4 regions of the Pseudoalteromonas sp. SG44-17 genome follow, and region 3 is predicted to be linked to each of the others. Evidence: predicted binding sites of a transcription regulator. Region 3 holds the regulator's gene; each other region holds the start of a gene.
What was found. Region 3 encodes ArgR, which controls arginine synthesis, uptake and breakdown. Its sites were predicted from a motif close to ANTGAATANNTATTCANT; they were not measured.
Positions count from the first base shown of each region.

Region 1: a site for ArgR is predicted at 864-881, ahead of argC (N-acetyl-gamma-glutamyl-phosphate reductase). Genes of this name have one in related genera too.
Region 2: a site for ArgR is predicted at 1,089-1,106, ahead of H5182_RS01985 (arginase family protein). Genes of this name have one in related genera too.
Region 4: a site for ArgR is predicted at 1,042-1,059, ahead of gltB (glutamate synthase large subunit). Genes of this name have one in related genera too.

Region 1 covers NZ_JACJEV010000021.1:39,114-41,327, reverse strand. Annotated here, with positions in the region: gene argE (acetylornithine deacetylase) at 1-807, opposite strand, end outside; gene argC (N-acetyl-gamma-glutamyl-phosphate reductase) at 1,021-2,025, shown strand; gene argB (acetylglutamate kinase) at 2,032-2,214, shown strand, end outside.
Region 2 covers NZ_JACJEV010000002.1:108,294-110,507, forward strand. Annotated here, with positions in the region: gene udp (uridine phosphorylase) at 1-698, opposite strand, end outside; gene H5182_RS01985 (arginase family protein) at 1,128-2,214, shown strand, end outside.
Region 3 covers NZ_JACJEV010000005.1:166,690-168,903, forward strand. Annotated here, with positions in the region: gene H5182_RS06110 (Dyp-type peroxidase) at 1-832, shown strand, start outside; gene argR (transcriptional regulator ArgR) at 852-1,319, opposite strand; gene mdh (malate dehydrogenase) at 1,544-2,214, shown strand, end outside.
Region 4 covers NZ_JACJEV010000044.1:20,664-22,877, reverse strand. Annotated here, with positions in the region: gene gltB (glutamate synthase large subunit) at 1-938, opposite strand, end outside; gene H5182_RS20175 (efflux RND transporter periplasmic adaptor subunit) at 1,730-2,214, shown strand, end outside.

The DNA of each region.
Region 1 (2,214 bases), on a different contig from region 3:
CACACTTAGACCCGGTAAAGGGCGCATATCAATATGCATTTCACAGCAGCCACATATGCGATTTGCATTATCGCCACCATGAATGTGTCCTAGATTTAAAGTAGGGTAAGGAATAACAAAATGCTCAACTGCATATTTATTCTTTAATTGCTCTTTTAAAGTTAACAGTTTTGCAATAACTTTATGCATCACTTCAATGGCATTTAAACCACGTTCAGGATCAGAGCTATGTCCGGAACGACCGACTACGCGAATCGCGCTGCTCATATGTCCTTTATGTGTGAAAACAGGTGTCATATCAGTAGGTTCACCAATAATACACCGAGCTGGCTTTAAGTTTTTATGCTGACAAACTTGCTGTGCACCGGCCATGGTGGTTTCTTCGTCGGCAGTAGCTAGAATCAAAATTGGCTGTGTTTGAATATTCTTATCTAGTTCACTGATTGCCTGTAATACAAAAGCGAAAAAACCTTTCATATCAATACTGCCTAGACCATATAATTTATTGTTATCTTCACTTAATTTAAACGGATTATAGTTCCAACGACTATCATCAAATGGGACTGTATCGGTATGACCGGCAAGCATTAAACCACCATCTCCCTGGCCACGTTTTGCGAGTAAGTTAAAACGACCTTTAGGGCCCGACAACTCAGTAATTTCACATTCAAATCCAAGACTTGTACACCAAGTAGCTAATAAATCGATCACCCCTTTATTGCTCATAGACAATGACTCATCCATGGCACTAATTGAAGGTGCAGCAATCAATTGCTGATACATAGATAAAAAAGACGGTAATGACATAAAAAAATCCAAAATAAGTATTCAATCTAATTGCATAACAATATAAAAGTATTTATGATGAATATCAATTCACTTTTTAAGCATAAATATATTAAAGCGACGCAATGAATATAAAACGACGATAACCAGATTTCATTCCTAAATAGTGTTTTATGCACTATTAAACCCGATTTGAATATATATGTAGTAACAAAAAACCAAAAAGAGTAACGAATGAAAGTAGTGATTATTGGCGCAAGTGGCTATAGCGGCGCAGAATTAGCAAGTTTGGTAGTAAAACACCCGCAATTAACCTTAGCTGGTTGCTATGTATCTGAGCAAAGCTTAGATAAGGGTAAATTATTAAGTGACTTGTATCCTGAGCATTTAGGTTTGCTTGATTCTCCTTTATTGCCTCTTAGTGAGAGCGCTTATAACGACATTGAAAAGTCGGCCGATTTTGTATGTTTGTGTACTGATCATAAAGTGAGTGTTGACTTAGCGCCACGTTTTTTAAGCATGGGCAAAAAAGTATTTGATTTATCGGGTGGCTACCGTTTAAGCAGTAATGAAGATTATCAAACTTATTATGGTTTTGAGCATCAACATACGGAATTACTCAGTGAAGCGGCTTACGGATTGGCTGAATGGAATAGTGAAGCAATCGCTAAAGCGCAGTTAGTCGCTGTGGCTGGTTGCTATCCAACAGCAGCGCTGAATGCGTTAAAACCTTTGCAACAAGCCGGCTTATTAGCCGATCAAACCATTATTATTAATGCTGTATCGGGTGTAACCGGTGCGGGGCGTAAAGCTAGTGTAGCCACGCATTTTTGTGAAGTGTCGTTAGCACCTTATGGATTGTTTAATCATAGACACAGTCCTGAGATTGAGCAGCATTTAGGTCACAAGGTGTTATTTACGCCGCATTTAGGTAATTTTCCACGCGGTATTTTAGAAACTATTTATGTGCAATTGAAACCTGGAGTTACACCAGAGCAAGTTACACAAGCTTATCAAGTGCTTGCTGATGAGCCACTGATCAGATTGCTTGGTAATAAAATGCCATCAATTAAAGGAGTTGCAAAGCAGCCTTACGTTGATATTGCATGGCAGCAGCAAGGTACGCAGCTAATTGTGATGGCAGCTATTGATAACTTATTAAAAGGTGCTGCAGGGCAAGCATTGCAGTGCATTAATTTAGCCATGGGTATTGCCCATAGTACAGGTTTAAAAGGGTAGTTAGTAATGCAAACATGGGTCATTAAACTCGGTGGTGCAGTACTCAATACAGAAGACGCGGCTAAAGCGTTATTTGAGGCGCTTGCATCGCAAACTCAAGCACAATTTGTCATCGTTCATGGTGGCGGTTCACTAGTTGATAATTGGTTGACTGAGGCTGGTTTTGCTAGTGCGAAACATCAAGGTTTA
Region 2 (2,214 bases), on a different contig from region 3:
TCGCCGTGATCTACATTGGGGATTTCTTGGCGAGTACGATTAACCAACACACCAGCTACACAGGCTGCTTTTAGCCCCAGTGCTGCACACATTGTAAATAAGGTTGCTGATTCCATTTCATAGTTCATCACGCCCAGCTTTTGCCATTCTTCACAGCTACCTTGAAATGCTTTTGGTACATAACCCGAGTAAGTGTCGTAACGTTCTTGACCTGGGTAAAAAGTATCGCTTGATGCAGTAATACCAATATGAAAATCAATGCCTAAATTACCGCACGCATTTACCATCGCTTGAGTGGCGAAAAAGTCAGACACCGCAGGGTAGTTCAATGGCGCAAAATGTTGGCTCGCACCATCTAAACGCACAGATGCTTGGCTGATTAAAATATCACCTTCATTAATATGAGGTTGAATAGCGCCAGTTGTGCCAATTCGTAAGAATGTTTCAACTCCCAATTGCGCCAGCTCTTCTACTGCAATGGAGGTTGAAGGACCACCAATACCGGTTGAGCAAATAACCACAGAGTTACCGTTAAGTTGACCTAAGTAAGCATGAAATTCTCGGGTTTGGACGAGGCAAGTTGGGTTTTCGAGAAAAGTTGAAATACGTGCTGCACGATCTGGATCGCCCGGTACAATTGCAAGTTTTGCACCGTGTAGATCGTCGCGGGTGAGTCCTAAGTGAAATACCTTTTCCATAGCGGGGCCTTATTTATAACTTTTGTTCTAACGTCAGTTAATAACGCTAATTTATAAAGAGTTGTTGTCAATTTAGCATAATTACTACAATGCATTGCCTTGTACAGGACGGATGTCCGTTATCAAATTTATTCATTCTCTTTGAATATTCAAGCAACTGACTTTAATTTGTGTCATCGCCGGTAGTTGACTTGTATTCATAGACACTATATCAATCCTACTAGGCACTCTATTTTAGTTTATACGTTGTTGGACGAATAAGTATAACCAATTGTTATTATAGAGATTTATATAGTTATTTAAAATGTAGCTAAAGCGGCGAGAGTAATAAAATTGCGAGTGAAAATCGGCGCGTGAATCTTTTATTAATTTTATTTTCAACAACGCTCTTTTGCATAACTACGCAAAAGCACACAGTAAGGAATTGCAATGAGCACACAATGGCACACATTTAAAAGTAAAGTTGAGCACTGTTTATGTCCGCCGGGCGATGGCGTTTTTACAGTTAATACTGCAAAAGAACGAAAAGCGGCGCTGCGTATGAAACTGTATGGGCAAGAAGATAATGTCGATACGCTATGGCGTGCATCACTCGATACACTTAGTCAAAGTGAGCATAAAGCGGTGACCTTAGGCATTAGCTCTGACTGTGGTGGTGGCATTTTACGCGGCGCCAACTGGGGGCCGTTGTTTTTACGTTCAGCATTGATTGATCAGCAGCCTCAGGCAAAGTCGTTTGATTTAGGTGATGTAAGGGTTATTCCACATTTATTGCATGATAAATATTTAAACGACGCGACTATCAGTAATTGCCAACAGGCATTATATGATAATCCAAGCAGTGAGTATTATGTCAGCCCGTTGTCTATCACTGAAGATGTATGCGATAGCTTTTATGCAACGTTTACTGATAAAGGCATTTTTGGTATTGGTGGTGATCATTCAATTAGTTACCCGTTAACTAAAGCGTATTTGAAGGCAAAGCATGCGCAAGGTAAACGCACTGCGATTATTCACTTTGATGCGCATACCGATTTACTCGTTGAGCGTTTAGGTATCGATTTATGTTTTGGCTCGTGGTGCACGCATATTTTAGAGTTTTTACCTGCACCACATCATCTGATCCAATTTGGTATTCGTTCAAGCGGTAAGCCAAAAGAACACTGGGAATCTACCTTTGGCGTTAAACAACATTGGGCCCATGAGATCATCGAACGAGGCGCACCGGCAATTGCCGCAGAAGTCATTGCTCAGCTTAAAGCTGATAATGTTGATGAACTCTACGTCAGCTTTGATATTGACGCCCTCGATGAAGAGTTTGCATCAGCAACAGGCACACCCGAAGGGAACGGTTTAACGCCGCAGCATGCTTTGGATATCTTGGTTGCTTTGGCTGATGAATTTCCGATCACTGGCGCTGATATGATGGAAATTGCCCCATTTACTGACAGTTCACTGATTGGTCAATCGAGTTCAGATACAACGCTTAGAGAAGGTGCAAAAATTTCAGCATTTT
Region 3 (2,214 bases):
ATTTGATGGCCACGATGAGTCATTACGCAAAAAGTTAAAATACGTTAGCGCTATCCAAGATGAGTTTTCAGATCAGTTTTCTGAATCGATGCTCTCCAGCCTAGTTGCAGTGGGGGCACAGTACTGGCCGCACATTCTGCCTGAATTTCTGCCTAGTGAATTACAGAGCTTTCCTAATATTACTCATAATGATCATATTATGGGGGCTCAGCCTTTTGATTTATTTGTCCAAATTCGTTCCGATAGGGAAGATGTAAACCATTTATTTGCTTTGCAAATTCTTAAGTTATTTGCCCCCGATGTTGAATTGGTTGAGCAAGTGCGAAACTTTCGATTTTTAGATGGTCGCGATTTTAATGGTTTTATACTCGGTGGTGACACTCCTCATGGTCGCCAAAAGCGCATCACAGCGTTAATCAATAAACCCAACCATTTTGAAGATCAAGGCAGTTACGTACATATACAGCGCTATAAGCATGACTTAAGTGTGTGGCAAAATTTACCTCTGAGTGAGCAAGAGCAAATAATGGGACGCACTCGCTTAGATAATACCTTGATTATGCCTGCGACTGAGAATAGTCATGCTGTACGCACTGAGTTAAAAGATGAGCAAGGGCAACCACTGCAATTAAATCAAAACATGCCTTATGGTGACGTTTACGAACAGGGTATATTAGCGATTAGTTATGCAGCACAGGGAAATGCATTTGAGCAAGTATTACGAAGTCGATTAGGTGATGCCGATTGCTACGATCATTGGCTTGATTTTACTCAAGCCGATATGGGTTCTGCGTTTTTTGCCCCATCAATTAACTTTTTAAAGCAGCTGTAAAAAGTTTGAATCGGTAGATTTATACCGTATCAAATAAAATACGCACACGTTCAAGAGTTACATCAATTTCAGATACTTTAGCTGGAGCGATAAAAATAGTATCGTCACCAGCAATGGTACCTAGTACGCCATCTGCTTTACCTAATGAATCTAATAGTCGAGCAATTAATTGTGCAGCTCCTGGGCTGGTTCGAATAATGATCATCATTTCGTTATGCATTATATCAATCACTAACTGACGTAATGGGCTTTTCGCTGTAGGTACGCCCATTTCAGCAGGCAAACAATAGACCATTTCTTGTTTGGCATTACGAGTGCGTACCGCGCCAAACTTGCTTAACATCCGCGACACCTTACTTTGACTAATATTATCAAAGCCTTGCTCTTTTAGGGCGTCAACAATCTCACCTTGTGAACCAAAGTTTTCTTCTTTTAAAAGTGCCTTAAAGGCCTTTACTAATGCTTCTTGTTTATCTTGTGGTTGCATATTATAGGTTCTTATTCATAAGTGATGCGCTAATTGTACACAATGTTGCATACTTATGCAGTAGTTGTTTGCTTTTGCGATGGATTTTAGTGCTGTAAACCAGCAAGTTTACAACTATGGTCTAAATTATATGTGAAATAAGCAGGATAAATTTGTCTTTAGTCGTTAATTTCATTATCTTTAGAGCCACAAATATTTCCTACCTCAAATTACGGAGAATTCCAATGAAAGTTGCTGTATTAGGTGCTGCTGGCGGTATCGGCCAAGCGTTGTCTTTATTATTAAAAACAGGCTTACCAGCTGGTTCTGAATTATCACTTTATGATGTTGCTCCAGTTGTTCCTGGTGTTGCTGTTGATCTTTCTCATATCCCAACTGACGTTAAAGTTGCAGGCTTTGGTGTTGATGCACTAGATCAAGCGTTAACTGGTTGTGATATCGTTCTTATCCCTGCTGGTATGCCACGTAAGCCTGGTATGGACCGCGCTGATTTATTTAATGTTAATGCTGGTATTATCAAAACATTAGCAGAAGGTATTGTTGCTAACTGTCCAAAAGCATTAGTGGGTATTATCACTAACCCAGTAAATGGCACTGTGCCAATTGTTGCGGAAGTATTCAAAAAAGCAGGTACTTACGACGCGAAACGTGTTTTCGGTATTACCACTCTTGATGTGATCCGTTCAGAAGCATTTGTAGCTGAGCTTAAAGGTGTTGACGTTGCAACTGTGAAAGTACCAGTAATTGGTGGTCACTCAGGCACAACAATCCTTCCGTTACTATCTCAAGTTGAAGGCGTTACTTTCACTGATGAAGAAGTTGCTGCACTTACTCCACGTATCCAAAATGCAGGTACTGAAGTAGTAAATGCAAAAGCGGGCGGTGGTTCTGCAAC
Region 4 (2,214 bases), on a different contig from region 3:
CGGTTTTTCTGCCATGCAGGTGGCACTAGCATTCGCATAGCACGGAATAAATCCATGCCACCAGCTAAAAACAACTCAAGCATATTATCTAGGCTTGATGAATCTGAGCCGGTTTCATTGACAAATGGTGCTGCTGATTGCAAATCTGGAATAAGCGGCGATGCAAACTTATATGAACGAGCACGAGCCCACTGGCGGTTACCTTGTATGGTGTTGATTTCACCATTGTGCGCTAAATAGCGAAACGGCTGAGCCAAAGGCCAACGCGGTTGTGTATTAGTTGAAAAACGTTGGTGAAATACACAAATTGCGCTGGTCATGCGGATATCAGCTAAATCTAAATAGAAGTTAGGCAAATCCACCGGCATCATTAAGCCTTTGTAGATAGTTACTAACCCTGACAAGCTGGCAATGTAAAAGCCTTCATCTTCGCTTAAACGCTTTTCAGCACGACGGCGCGCAACGTATAAACGACGCTCTAAATCTTTTGGGCGCCAGCCTTCTGGTGCATTAACAAAAATCTGTTCAAATTTAGGTAACTGCTTTATTGCAATTGGCCCTAAACATGATTCATCTGTTGGCACAATTCGCCAACCTTGAATATTGAGGGTTTCTTTTTCGAGTTCTTCACTCAATATATCTTTTGCAGCTTGCGCAAGTACTGGATCTGAGTTTAGGAAAATCATGCCAACCGCATAATTTTTACCCAAGTGCCAATTTTTTTCAGCGGCAATAGCACGAAAAAAGCTATCTGGCTTTTGTAATAATAAGCCACAGCCATCGCCTGTTTTACCATCGGCAGAAATACCACCACGGTGTTCCATACGGTCTAAGCCAGTGATCGCTGTTCGAATTAAACGATGACTTGCCTGACCATTAACTTGGGCTATTAAGCCAAAGCCACAATTATCTTTTTCTAATTTTGAGTCGTATAACATAGACCCCTCCCCTTGCTACAACAGCTAGCTATGAATGACCTTCTCGACGGTTTGCTAGCAGACAGTCAAAACTATCGCCAATTGTACATTGAGTCAATAGCGCCTTGAATACATATTCACATTCTTGAATATTTCTCACCACAACACAATCTTTTTATTTCATGCCTATTTTTAACATTTAGCGATATTTTACCCGTTATTTTTTTATGACACTGGTGTCATATTTAACAAGTTGTAAAATAACCGCTCTACAAACCTGCAGTTTACGTTAACGTAAACCAGAGTAAAAATGAATAAATATTCACTGGGTTATGTAGCGAAAATAAATGCTTTCTTTTTTATTGAATCTCTTTGCTGTCGTTCAAGGTCGATACCACAGTGCACATTAGAGTAAATACTCTTTCCAGTGTCTTTTTATGGGTAAATTTAAAGCCACTAATTAATGCATAATTATCATCACAACAGTCACATTTTGCATAATTTACGCTAGTTAGTAAGTTTTTAGCTTGCTCACCCTGTTGACGCCTGCGGCAGCTTCTTAGCCGCCATAGTAAAGTGTCCGCAGCGGACACAATTTATGTCCGCGGACACCAAATAATTTAAAAATAAATAATTATTTCATTAAAATCATGACATTAAATAGTGGCATGATATTCGAATAAACATTAAAAGATAATTACAGGACACAACTTATGTTTATTCTCAGTTTATTTTTAGTTTCACCAATCACTGTCTTAGTAGTGAGCTTGATGATCACTTACTCCGAGAATAGACATAGCTAAGGATCACTCATGATAAAAGATACCAGCGCACAAGATGTAAGTATTACGCAAAGACGTAGTTACAAAAAACCATTAATAGTACTGGCGCTATCACTTGCTGTACTTGCTTTATGTGCACAAGCATTTATGGGTAACAATCAAGGCAGTATTTCTGTTGAGCGGGCTTCTTTACAGATTGCTACCGTTAATATTAGTCGTTTAGTACGTGATGTAGCCGCCAGCGGTAAAATTGTTGCTGCAAATGCTCCCAAGGTTTATAGCCCAGAACGTGGCTATGTGGATTTACAAGTTAAAGCCGGTGATAAAGTAAATAAAGATGACATTATTGCTTTAGTCGATAGCCCAGAACTCAATAATGAACTAAAACAGCAACAATCGGTGTTAGCCCGCCTTGATGGTGAATTACAACGTAAGCACTTAGAAGCACGCCGACAAAAGTTAAGCTTAACCAAAACGCTTGATCTCGCCCAAGTAGAGCTCAATGCAGCAGACAG